Regions from separate parts of the Janthinobacterium sp. 61 genome, predicted to be linked through region 1. Evidence: predicted binding sites of a transcription regulator. Region 1 holds the regulator's gene; the other holds the start of a gene.
The links. The regulator FNR, encoded in region 1, switches genes on or off when oxygen is low (the NO sensors DNR and NnrR bind a similar motif). The targets are predictions, from matches to a motif close to TTGATNNNNATCAA.

Region 1 (6,056 bases):
TCATCGTCATCGTCGTGGCCAGGGTATTCATGACTTCGTCAAGGTCGAACTCGACGGGCGACAATTCCATGCGGCGCGCTTCGATCTTCGAATAATCGAGCACGTCGTTGAGGATGCCCAGCAGCGACTGGCCCGCCACGCGCACCATGGTCAGATACTTGCGCTGTTCCGTGTCGAGCCTGGTATTGCCCAGCAAATAGACCATGCCCAGCACGGCATTGAGGGGCGTGCGGATTTCATGGCTCATGTTGGCCACGAAGTCGCTCTTCGCCCGGTTGGCCGCCTCGGCCCGGTCGCGCTCCAGTTCCAGTTCCGCCGCGCGCGATTCGAGTTCCTGCTGCAGGCGGTCGCGTTCGCACATCAGGCCGTTGAACGCCTCCGTCAGTTCGCCGATCTCGTCGCGCTGCTGCACTGGCACGGGCGTGAAGCGGCTGCCGCTGGTGCGCAGGGCCAGCAGGGTATCGCGCAGGCGCACCAGCGGCGACAGCAGGCGCACGGTAACCCAGCCCAGAACAAAAGCGGCCAGCAGCGAAGCGAGGATGCTCCACAGCACCAGCCGGTACAGCACGCCATCAAACGGTTCGAAGGCGTCCTCGATGGGTAGCGAGGCGGCCAGCAGCCAGTTCACCGATTTCAGGCGCTTGAAGCTGTTGACGGCCGTGATGCCGCGGCTGTTGGTGCTGACCATGCTGCCTTCGCCATCGTCCTTCAGCATCTGGGTGGTCGTCAGGTTGGCGTTCGGCTGGCGCGGCTGCAGCAAACGGCTGGTATCGGGGTGCAGCACGTAGCGCGGCACGGCGCCGCGCGTGAGAATGAAGTAATAGCCGCTCTTGCCGATCTTTTCCGAGCGCAGGCGCCCCAGCAGGTTGTCCTTGTACAGGCGCAGCACGCCGATCACCACACCGGCCACCTGGCCATCGGCGGTGAGCACGGGCGCCACCATCTGCACGATGGGCATGCCGCTCGATTTGCCCAGCATCGGCTCGGTGATCATGGGCTGACGTGTACGCAGGACGGTCTGGAAATACTCGCGCTCGGCAACGTTGATGCCGGCGCGGCCCGTGACCAGCGGCATGTCGGCCACGATGGCGCCTTGCGCATCGAGCACCAGCACGTCGTCGAACAGCACCAGCATCGAGCGGCGCGCATAGTATTCGCGCAGCTTGGCGGGTTGGGCGATCAATTCCGGCGGCTGCTGCCTGGCCGTCAGGGTGACGATTTGCAGCAGCATGCCCAGCTTGTCGTCGAGCTCGGCGGCGGTGCGGGTGATCAGGGCAGATTGCTGGCTCAGCAGTACTCGCGTGAAGTCAGCGCGCATGTGCTGCAACTGGATCATGGTGACCAGTGCGATCATGGCGATCGAGGTCAGGCTGGTGGCCAAGGCGACTTTTGCTTTGATGCCGAGAGGCTTCATGATTTCCTTTTCAGTACCGGGCGGCACAGGCGGCAGATAATGCTGTCAGGAATTTTCCTATCAATACATCAACTTGGCAAGCGGTGCCGCGCAAATTGCCCTCGCTGCAAGGGCTTTTGACGATGTTGCCATATAATTAAAGTCAGAACGTCGTTTATTCAGCGCAATTGCGGTGAAATTGGCACACGGCAACCGTGTATGCAGTAAACTCGGTATTGCATTTTCTAAAAGGTACCGACATGACTGAAGCGCTCCTCACTCCCACCTTGCCCACAGTGACCGTGGAAGCGTTGCGTGCGCGATGCTCGACCTGCAGCATGCATCAATTGTGCCTGCCGATGGGCCTCGATGTGGGCGACATGGACAGGCTGGATCAGATCATCGGTCGCCGCCGCAAGATCGTGCGCGGCGCCTCGCTGTTCCGCATCGGCGACTCGTTCCAGAACCTGTACGCGATCCGCCTGGGGCACTTCAAGACGTACCAGATCAATCCGGGTGGCGAAGAGCAGGTGACGGGCTTCCAGATGGCAGGAGAACTGCTGGGCATGGACGCCATCAGCGCCGACCGCCACCACTGTAATGCGGTGGCGCTGGAAGACAGCGAAGTGTGTGAAATCCCGTTTTCCAGCCTGGAACAATTGCTGGGCAGTATGCCTACCCTGCTGCGCCATTTCCACCGGATGATGAGCCAGGAAATCACGCGCGAGCAAAGCGTCATGCTGTTGCTGGGCAATATGCAGGCGACACAGCGCTTTGCCGCCTTCATCGTCAACCTGGCCTCGCGCTATGAGGCGCGCGGCTATTCGGGCAGCAATTTCCAGCTGCGCATGTCGCGCGAGGAAATCGGCAACTACCTGGGCCTGACCATCGAAAGCGTCAGCCGCTTATTGTCGAAATTCAAGAAGGAAGGCTGGCTGCGCGTCTCCAACCGCGAGATCGAGATCTTGCAGCCGGCCAAGTTGAAGGCCATTACGGCCGGTACGGACGTCTGCAAGTAAGTCTTACAGCTCTTCATCCGCGTGCAGCGCGATGCTGCGCTGCAGCGGCCAGGTCCAGATGCCGGACAGGCGCCACTCGCGTTTGTCGTTTTCCACCAGCACTTGCCAGCGGCTGCGCTCGAGCATCGGCAGCGCTACCGAGAAGTTGCCCGCCGCATCGGGCTGCACCAGCAGCTTGATATCTTTTTCCGGCAAGGTCGCATGCGCCAGATGCAGCTGCAGCGGACCCTGGTAAGCCTTGCCGAAGCTGTGCACGGAGCCACTGAGGCGCGCTGACGCCACGTCATACGACAGGCTGGTATCCATCGCCAGGTCGCTGGCGACAGTATCGCGCCGCAAGTCCTGGTTGATCGCCTTTCCCTGCTTGTAGTAATCGCCCACCACCAGCGCATCAGGCTGCGTAAACGCGATATAGCCCATGAAGCTGCCGACGACCACGGACAGGCCGGGACCGATCATCAGCAGCCATGGCCAGCGATGCTTGTACCACGGGGCAACGGGGGCTTGCAGCTTGAGACTGTCGGACATGATATTTCTCCTGTTTAATCGGCCAATCCCCATCCGGGGACTGGCCTTCCTACATTAGCGCGGTACGATGAATACCGCGCTTTCACGCACATGCAACGATGGGTCGTCCAGCGAGTGCAATTCGATCGCAATCTTGTTCGAGCCCTTCTCGCCCACGCCGTGCGGCACGCGCAGGCGGATCGGCCAGCCCAGCGTTTCCGTCGGCTGCAAGGTTACTTCTTCGCGCGTCAGCAAGGTCAGGCCCGGCAAGCCGGAAGCGCTGATTTTAAAATGCTGGGTTTGCTCCGAGGTGTTCATGATCTGCAAGCGGTAAACGTTTTCGATCATGCCGTCTTCCACTTCGCGTCCCATCGAACCGCGGTCGCGGATCACGTCCATTTTCAGGGGCGTGCGCAGGGCCAGCGAGGTACACACGGCGATGATGATCAGGGCCAGGATGGAAGTGTAGATCAGCACGCGCGGGCGCATGGCGCGCTGGCGGATCTGCTTCGAACTGAAGTTGTTTTCCATCGCATGGTCGGTACTGTAGCGTACCAGTCCCCGCGGCCGGTCGACCTTGTCCATCACGCTGTTGCAGGCGTCGACGCAGGCGGCGCAGCCGATGCATTCATACTGCAGGCCGTTGCGGATATCGATGCCGGTCGGACACACTTGTACGCACAGGGTGCAGTCGATGCAGTCGCCCAGCTTGTCGTTGTTGCCGGCCTTCTTGCTGATGGCGCCACGCGGTTCGCCGCGCTTGGCATCGTAAGTGATGATCAGGGTGTCCTGGTCAAACATGGCGCTCTGGAAGCGCGCGTAGGGGCACATGTATTTGCACACCTGCTCGCGCAGCCAGCCCGCGTTGCCGTAGGTTGCCAGGCTGTAGAACAAGACCCAGAACCATTCCCAGGGACCGAAATTGAGGGTGGTCACCTCGCGCGCCAGTTCCTTGATCGGCGTGAAATAGCCGACAAAGGTAAAGCCCGTCCACAGGGCGATGGCGCCCCATGCCAGGTGCTTGGCCGTTTTCTTGAAAGCCTTGCGCACGGAGGGTCCCTGCTTGTCGAGGGCCATGCGCGCGCTGCGCGTGCCCTCGATGCGGCGTTCGACCCACAGGAAGATTTCCGTGTATACCGTTTGCGGGCAAGAGAACCCGCACCACACCCGCCCGGCGATGGCCGTGACGAGGAACAACAAATACGCACAGATGATCAGCAGGGCCGCCAGATAGATGAAATCCTGGGGCCACAGCACGACGCCGAAAATGTAGAACTTGCGCGTGGTCAAATCGAACAGCAGGGCTTGCCTGCCATTCCAGGTCAACCACGGCAAGCCGTAGAACGCCAGCTGGGTAAGCCATACGCATACCCATCGCCAGGTAGCGTAGCGTCCTTTGGCCTCGCGAGGGTAGATTTGCTCGCGGGCCGCATACATCTTGATGACTTGAGGTTCCATTACGTCATTTCACGGGCGTCTGGGGATTCGACAGGCTCCAGACATACGCCGACAGCACGTGTACCTTGGACTCGCCGAGGAAATCGCTGAAGGCCGGCATGGTGTTGTTGCGTCCCTTGCGGATGGTTTCCATGATGGTATCGGCACTGCCGCCATACAGCCAGATCTTGTCCGTCAGGTTAGGCGAACCGAGCATCTGGTTACCCTTCGCATCGGCGCCGTGACAGGCCATGCAGGCGCCGAACTTGGCCTTGCCCAGCACGGATTTGACGGGATCCGAGGTCGAGCCGGATAGGCTCAGCACATAATGGGCCACGTTCTCGACATCCTTTTCGGAGCCCAGGGCGGCGCCCATCGGTGGCATTTGCCCATTGCGGCCATGCATGATGGTGGTCTTGATGATGTCGGGTTCACCGCCATACAGCCAGTCCTTGTCGGTCAGGTTGGGGAAGCCCTTGTTGCCGCGCGCATCCGAACCGTGGCATTGCGCGCAGTAGGTCAGGAACAAACGCTGGCCGATGGCATGCGCCTGCGGATCGGCGGCCACCGTCTTCAAGTCCTGGCTCAGGTACTTGTTGAACAGGGGGCCGTAGTCGGCTTCCGCCTTCTTCAGCTCTTCCTCGTACTGGCCCGTCGATTTCCAGCCCAGGCTGCCGGCATAGGTGCCCAGGCCCGGGTACAGGAACAGATACGCCAGGGCGAAGACGATGGTGATGTAGAACAACCACATCCACCAGCGCGGCATCGGCGTATTGAGTTCCTTCAAGTCCTCGTCCCAGACGTGGCCCGTGGTGCCGTCGGCAGGCGCGCCGTCGACCACTTTGATTTTCGACTGCGAGTACAGCAGCACGCCGCAGCCGATGATGCCCAGCAAGGACAGCACGATGATGTAGATATTCCAGAAGCCATTGGTAAAGTCAGCCATGGTTGCGCTCCCCTTGTGCCGGCACAGGCATGGATACCGGCGCTGCCGGATAGTCGAGCGCCTCGTCGTCGAACGGCAGGCGCGCCGCCGCGTCGAAGTCGCTATTGCTGCGGCTGAAAGTCCACCACAGGATGCCTACGAACGTCGTAAAGGAAACCACCGTCATGACGCTGCTGGCGCTGTCAAACAGGTTTTCGATTGCCATGCTAATTCCTTGTTTTGATTAATGTACCGAGGCCTTGCAGATAGGCGACCAGGGCGTCTTCTTCCGTCTTGTCCTGCAGCTGTGCCGGGCCGGCGGCGATTTCCGCATCGCTGTACGGCTGGCCCAGGCGTTTCAGGGCGCGCATCTTCGGCATGATGTCGTCAGGCACCAGCTTGGTCTTCGCCAGCCATGGGTAGGCCGGCATGTTCGACTCGGGCACCACGTCGCGCGGGTTGTTCAAGTGCGTGCGGTGCCATTCATCGCTGTAGCGGGCGCCCACGCGGGCCAGGTCCGGCCCCGTGCGCTTGGAACCCCACTGGAACGGACGGTCGTACACGAACTCGCCAGCGACCGAATAGTGGCCATAGCGTTCCGTTTCCGCGCGCAGCGGACGTACCATCTGCGAGTGGCAGTTGTAGCAGCCTTCGCGCACGTAAATGTCGCGGCCCGCCAGGCGCAGCGGCGAATACGGCTTCAGGCCGGCGACCGGCTCCGTCGTGCTCTTCTGGAAGAACAGGGGAACGATCTCGACAGCGCCGCCGATGCTGA
Region 2 (6,056 bases), 3.7 Mb from region 1:
CTGCTTGTTGGCCCAGGTGCTCCATGGCGTCGTGAAACTGGTGTTGCGCGGCAAGTTGGCCAGGCTGCCATCCGCATTCCAGTAGGGCACGGCACCCCAGGTGGCGCCTGTCGGCTTGTTGTCCTGGAAGTCGACGCCGGCCGTCAGCAGGGTGCCGGGACGCAAGTCCGCCTCGACGATGAGCATGCCGACTGTCTTGCGCTCGTGATACATATCCAGGTAGGAATCGCGTTTTTGCCAGGCCAGGGCCGTGCGTGCGCGCACGCTGCCTTCGGCGTTCAGCGGCGTGGACAGGTCGGCCTCGAAGCGCTGGTCATCCCAGCGTCCCATGATGAGTCCGGCGCTGGCCTGGAATTCCTTCGTCGGCCGCTTGCGTATCATGTTGATGGTGGCCGACGGATCGCCCGTGCCGCCCATTAGGCCGGTGGCGCCGCGCACGACTTCGATGCGGTCATACAGGATGGTGTCTTGCAGCGGCGCATTGCCGCCGCGCGCCATGCCGTCGATCTGGAGACTGTTGATGCCGAAGCCGCGCGCATAAAACGTCGTGCGCTCCGTGTCGTTCTGGCCTACCTGAATGCCCGTCGTCTGCGCCAGTGCCTGGTCCAGGCGCACAGCGCCCAGGTCGTCGAGCAACTGGCGTGTGATGATGCTGACCGATTGCGGCGTTTCGCGCAGGGACAGGTCCATGCGCGTGGCGCTGCGCGTTTCTCCTGCCGTGTACGATTGCGTGCCTTCCGTAGTCGCCGTCGACTGGCCCAGGACGGTGACGGCCGGCATGGTCACATCGGTCGCAGCGGCGTCGGTGGCCTGTGCCGGCAGGGCCACGCCGGCGGCAAGACTGAGCAGGCTGATGTGTAATAAACGGGGCAGGGGGCGCAAGGCGGGCTGGCGCGAAGAAGAGAGTACGGTAGTCGATTGCATTATTTTCCTGGCATATTTTTAGTCGTGTTTTCCTATCTCGTCTGGCGAAGTGCGCAGTAGCTGGGGGATGGCATGACGCTGGCCCGTGGTCTGGCTTGGATAGCAGTTCCACCGCAAGGCCCGGCGCGAACGGGTGGTGGAAAAGAGGGGCGCGCGATTTCCGTCGCATTGCGAATAGGAATCATTATCAATATAGATGATATTTGCTACATAATCAAGCGAACGCACCAAAAGAGTGCAGGCAGGCCAGAAGCGGCGCATTGGCTGGCCTTCTGCGATAATGCGGGGCTGATAAAATATTTTCCTTATTGAAAGAAATGCATGCGTACATGGATCGCTTGTGCCGGATGGTTGTGTGTCGTGTCGCTGGGCCAGGCCCAGGAGCACGCGCCGCCGCCAGCTGTTCCCGCGCCGCTGCAGAGCGCCAGCATGCCGCCCGCCATTGATGCCGTGCCTGCCACATCTGCTGCGCCGACGCTGCCGACGGTGCCGGCGCCCGCAGAAGACGCATTGCCCTCGCAAACGGTGACGATCACGGCCAACAGCGACGCCAAGGCGCCGCGCATCCGTTTCACGGCGTACCGCGAGAGTTATCTGACGGCCAGGAAAGTGTGGCAAGTGTCGAGCGGCAGTGTGGTCATGGCCCTGCGCCTGATTCCGGCCAAGCTGAGCGCCACCATCGACGATGTGCGCGTGGCCCTGCAAGGCAATGGCGCCCCTGTGCCGATCAAGGTGTCCGACGGCGGCGTGTTTGTCGTGCCGCTCAATGAGGACATTGCCGCGCAGGATGGCACGTTCCTGGTGAACAAGGGCAGGGGCGAACTGACGGCAAATATCGTGCTGCAGCCGTCCGTGGCGCGCGATGCGTGGAATGTCACGCGCGTGGGGCAAGTCTTGCGCGACGCGCGGCGCGCCGTGCGGGCCATCACGCCGTGGTACAAGCGGCCGTTCGCCAGCGATGTGCAAGCGCTGGCGTTTTGCGCGGCCGAGCGGGGCAGCGCCTTGCAGTTGATGGATGGTGAACAGCTGATCGCTACCTTGCCCATGCACGAGCCGGCCGTCAACGATATCAACCAGCCCGTGTTTTGCAAGATTTTCGACGGCGAAGACAAATACCCGGGACACTACCGCGTGGTCTTGCCCGAGCAAGCCACGGTGCTGCTGCTGTAGTGTCTAGTTCGGCTGGCGCTGCACCAGCTCCAGGGCCGCCGCCAGGGCCAGGTCCATGGTGGCTTGATGAAAGATCAGCCATTGCGGCAAGAGCGATAGCGCATGGCGCCCCTGTTCCAGGTCGCCTTCATCGACGGCGGCCCACGCATGGTGCAAGCCGCTGAGCACGCGCGCATGTTGTTCGCGGTGGTTGGCCAGCGAGGGAAAGGCGATTTGCTCCATCAAATCCTCTTCCTCGCGGAAATCGCGTTCGACGGCCGCAATCAGGTCGCGAAACGCCATGCTGAAATGCTGGTCGCTCAACTGCCCCAGCCGCGCAAGTTCTTGAAACAGCGCCTCATGCGCTTCGTCAATGGCGGGAACGCCCAGCGCCATCTCATCCTTCCAACCCGATATACCCATGCCGATGCTCCCGGTTAAGTCCGTCGCGATGTGGAGCGGACTGTTCCAGTGTGGGCGCAGCGAAGGTGGAAATCCATGATCTGGATCAAAAGTATGGCGAAGTGGAGAAAGTGTGGGCTACTGATCAATTTAAACAAAAAGTGGGGAACAAATTCCCACGTGCTACAAGGCGCTTTTGGAACGTGCATGCCACTAGCGAGCGCCGCTGAAAAACGCCGTCAGCAGCGCTTTCTCAGGCGCGCGTATTACTTAGTGCTTGGGCCAGTGGGCCCACAGGGCCTGCGCATCGACATTCGGCACCTGCAATTGCTGCCCGGCCGACAACTGCATGGTATCCCTCAACACGAGGGGGGCGAGCATCAAGGCCGACAGGGCAAGGCAGGCCAGCACTTTAAGCGTCAACATGGTCGTCTCCCGGTGTCCCGGTGGCGGCGCGGGGATGCGGCGCCTGCCGGTCACTTCCTTATGTACTACCATGCTTGCAGTTTAGTTCATCTGATTGTAATTTCAACTTATTGCTGTGATGCACCGCACCAGTTCGCCTATTGCCAGGGTCTTATTTTGCCTTGCGGCGGCGCCGCGGCTTGCCTGTTGGCGGAAGAAAGGAATCGAACCACACCTGCGTCAACTGCTGCGTATTTTTCGCCGCTTCACGCTTGACGGCGGCCGTGGCATGGCCGCGTGCCGTGCTGGCGATGCGGTTAGCGGCGCTCAGGTACATGCTCATCCAGGGGTTCTTCATGGCTAGTCTCGCAGAAAGTGGGTGGGGCGGCGCTTGTGCCGCGATGTCCCCACTCTAATCCGATGGCTGGCGCTGACTGTGCGCCCGCCCACATAGCCGGGCGGCGCCGGCAATGTGCTGAGGCAGATCAATACACGTCGCGGCGGTAGCGTCCGGCCGCCAGCAGGGCGTCGAGACCTTCCTGGCCCAGCACTTCTTGCAGTACAGCATCGATGCCAGCCGCCATGCCTTGCAGGCTGCCGCACACGTAGACGATGGCGCCTTGCGCAAGCCAGTCACGCAGTTCATCCGCGCAGGCGCGCAGGCGGTCCTGCACATATTCACGTTTGCCACCTTCCTTGCCATCGCGCGAAAAGACGCGGTCCAGGCGTGCCAGGTGGCCAGTGTCGAGCCAGCCTTGCAACTCTTCGCCGCAGACGCTGTCAAAAGCTTGCTGGCGCTCGCCGAACAGCAGCCAGTTGCGTGCCAGCCCCGCCCGCCGGCGTGCGCGCAGGTGCGCCCGCAGGCCCGCCAGGCCGGAACCGTTGCCAATATAGATGCAGGGCACGTCGACCAGGGCGGGCGCGAAGGCGGGATTGGCTTGCAGGCGCAGGCGGATGGTGGCGCCCGGCGGCGCGAAGCGCGTGAGCCAACCGGAACAGAGGCCAAAGCCCTGGTTGTCAATGCCCGCATGGCGTTCCTGGCGCACCAGCAACTGCAGTTCGCCATCCGATGGCAGCGAAGCGAGCGAATAGCTGCGCGGCGCATATTGTGCAAAATGTGCGTCGCCCTCGCTGCCGTCCGCGTTGCACCCGATGATTTCGGCCAGCGCACCCGCTTCCCAGGTGGCTTCGGCCGGGCCTGTCAAGGTAATTTCATGCAGTTCGCCGCCCAGGCTGCCCGGGTTGAGCAGCACGCGGCGCAGCAAACGCCACTCGTCATATGACGCGTCTTCCTGCACGCCGATGGCGTCGATGGCGCTGCCGCTGCAGCGGGCCAGCGCGTGCGACCAGTCGGCCAGCGCGTTCGCGTCGTGTTTGTCGACTTCGATCAGGGGGAACAATGGCGTTGCGCCCAGCGTTTGCAACTGTTGCGCCAGCGCATGGCCAAAGCCGCAGAAGGCGCTGTAATGGCGGTCGCCCAGGGCCAGCACACCCACTTGCAAGCCGGCCAGCGGCGTGCCCGATGTTTGCTGCAACAGGCGCGCGAAGCGGCGCGTGCCGTCCGGCGCCTCGCCTTCGCCAAAGGTGCTGGCGACGATCAGGGCCCGTTCGTACTGGCGCAATTGTGCTGGATCAAAGCGGTCCAGCGATTGCACGTCGACGGCCACGCCCGCCTGTTGCAGGGCGCGCGCGCTTTCCAGCGCCAGGCGCTCGGCCTGGCCCGACTGGCTGGCGTAGGCCACCAGGGTGGCCAATCCAGTATTTTTCTTGCCCGTCGCGCCGGCGCCCAGCATGGCCCGCTGCGCCTGCACAGCCCGTTTTGCCTTGCGGCGGCCCAGGTACAGCATCCAGCCTGTGATGGCGAACAGGGGCAGGCCCAGGCTGGCCACGGTGACGATGATGCGCCCCGGCAAGCCGAAATACGTGCCCATGTGCAGCGGATAAATGATGTTGACGAGGCGCGCTCCCAGCGCCTGCTGGCTGTACGGGTCGTTTTCCGTGACCGTGCCATCGGCCGGCAGAATACTCATGCGGCTGCGCGCCCGCTCGTGCGGTGCATCGCTGGCCAGCCACGTGAATTGCACGGCTTCTCCGGAACGGGTGGGCAGGCGCACCGTAGCCAGGGTCCAGCCGGGGGCGTGCTGCTGGAAGCTGCTCCAGGCCAGGCCGATGTCGACGGCGGGCGATAGCTCCTTGGGCGCGCCTTTCTTGCCTGGTGCTTGCGCCACCCGTGGGGGCTTGCCTGCCCAGGCGTCGATGTTGTCGCGCACCACGTCATAGCTCCAGTAAATGCCCGTCAGGGTCAGTGCCACGTAGACGAGCAGGCACCAGGTGCCGGCCACGGCGTGCAAGTTCCACAGGAAGGAGCGGCCTTTCAAGGCCGGGTCGACGGTCAGCCAGGTGCGCCAGTCCAGCGGGCGGCGCGGCCAGCGCAGGTACAGGCCGGACAGCGCCAGGCCCAGCAGGCACAGCGCCAGCGCGCCCGCCACTTGCCGGCCCGGATCGCGGGGCAGCAGCAGCCAGCGGTGCAATGACTCCGTCCACTCGAAAAAGCCCACGCCCGCCAGTGCCGGCCGGGTGGCGCCCGTGTACGGATGTACATAGATGGACTCGCCACGCCGCTGGCCATTCTTCGGCATGAAGAACAGGCGCGGCGCGGCGCCTGCCTGCGCATACACGGTGATGGACGCCACGCGCTGGCCATGTTCGGCTGCGGCAATGCTGCTCAGCTGGGCGGGCGTCAGCGGCGCGCGGGTTTCCACGGCCACATGGCGCACGCCGGGATTCATGACATCGAGCAATTCCTCCTTGAAGGCCAGGGTGGCCCCGCTCAGGCCGATGATCACCAGCACCGTGCCGGCCGTGATGCCGATGAACCAGTGCAGTTGAAACCAGACCTGCTTCCAGCTCCAGTGCCAGCGCCTTTGTTGCGGCGCGGCGGCAAGCGGGCGCTGCTGGCGGGTATCCGAAGCAGCGTCAGCGCTGGCGCGCAACTGGGGTTGTGGAAGGGTGGAGGTCGTCATGGCGGCTTTCGATAGCGCTGCCATGCGGGGCGTCAGGCATGGCAGGGAAGAAGGAAGGCTGACATATTAACGCAAACGAGAATCATTCGCAAATGATGGTGTGCGTTTTCGCGGGGCGGGGCCGTCGTCTTGCCCATCCTCCTGCCCATCCCT

Region 2: CLU92_RS03445 (bacteriohemerythrin) is a predicted target of FNR. The motif match lies at 2,572-2,585, and genes of this name have one in related genera.

What each region holds. Positions count from the first base shown of each region.
Region 1 is NZ_PJMQ01000001.1:4,396,303-4,402,358, reverse strand. It holds gene CLU92_RS19925 (response regulator) at 1-1,414, opposite strand, end outside; gene fnr (fumarate/nitrate reduction transcriptional regulator Fnr) at 1,654-2,412, shown strand; gene CLU92_RS19915 (FixH family protein) at 2,416-2,940, opposite strand; gene ccoG (cytochrome c oxidase accessory protein CcoG) at 2,995-4,377, opposite strand; gene ccoP (cytochrome-c oxidase, cbb3-type subunit III) at 4,382-5,302, opposite strand; gene CLU92_RS19900 (cbb3-type cytochrome c oxidase subunit 3) at 5,295-5,507, opposite strand; gene ccoO (cytochrome-c oxidase, cbb3-type subunit II) at 5,509-6,056, opposite strand, start outside.
Region 2 is NZ_PJMQ01000001.1:734,895-740,950, forward strand. It holds gene CLU92_RS03435 (TonB-dependent siderophore receptor) at 1-924, opposite strand, end outside; gene CLU92_RS27320 (hypothetical protein) at 997-1,236, shown strand; gene CLU92_RS03440 (hypothetical protein) at 1,246-2,094, shown strand; gene CLU92_RS03445 (bacteriohemerythrin) at 2,098-2,496, opposite strand; gene CLU92_RS27665 (hypothetical protein) at 2,746-2,901, opposite strand; gene CLU92_RS03455 (hypothetical protein) at 3,053-3,238, opposite strand; gene CLU92_RS03460 (sulfite reductase flavoprotein subunit alpha) at 3,366-5,903, opposite strand.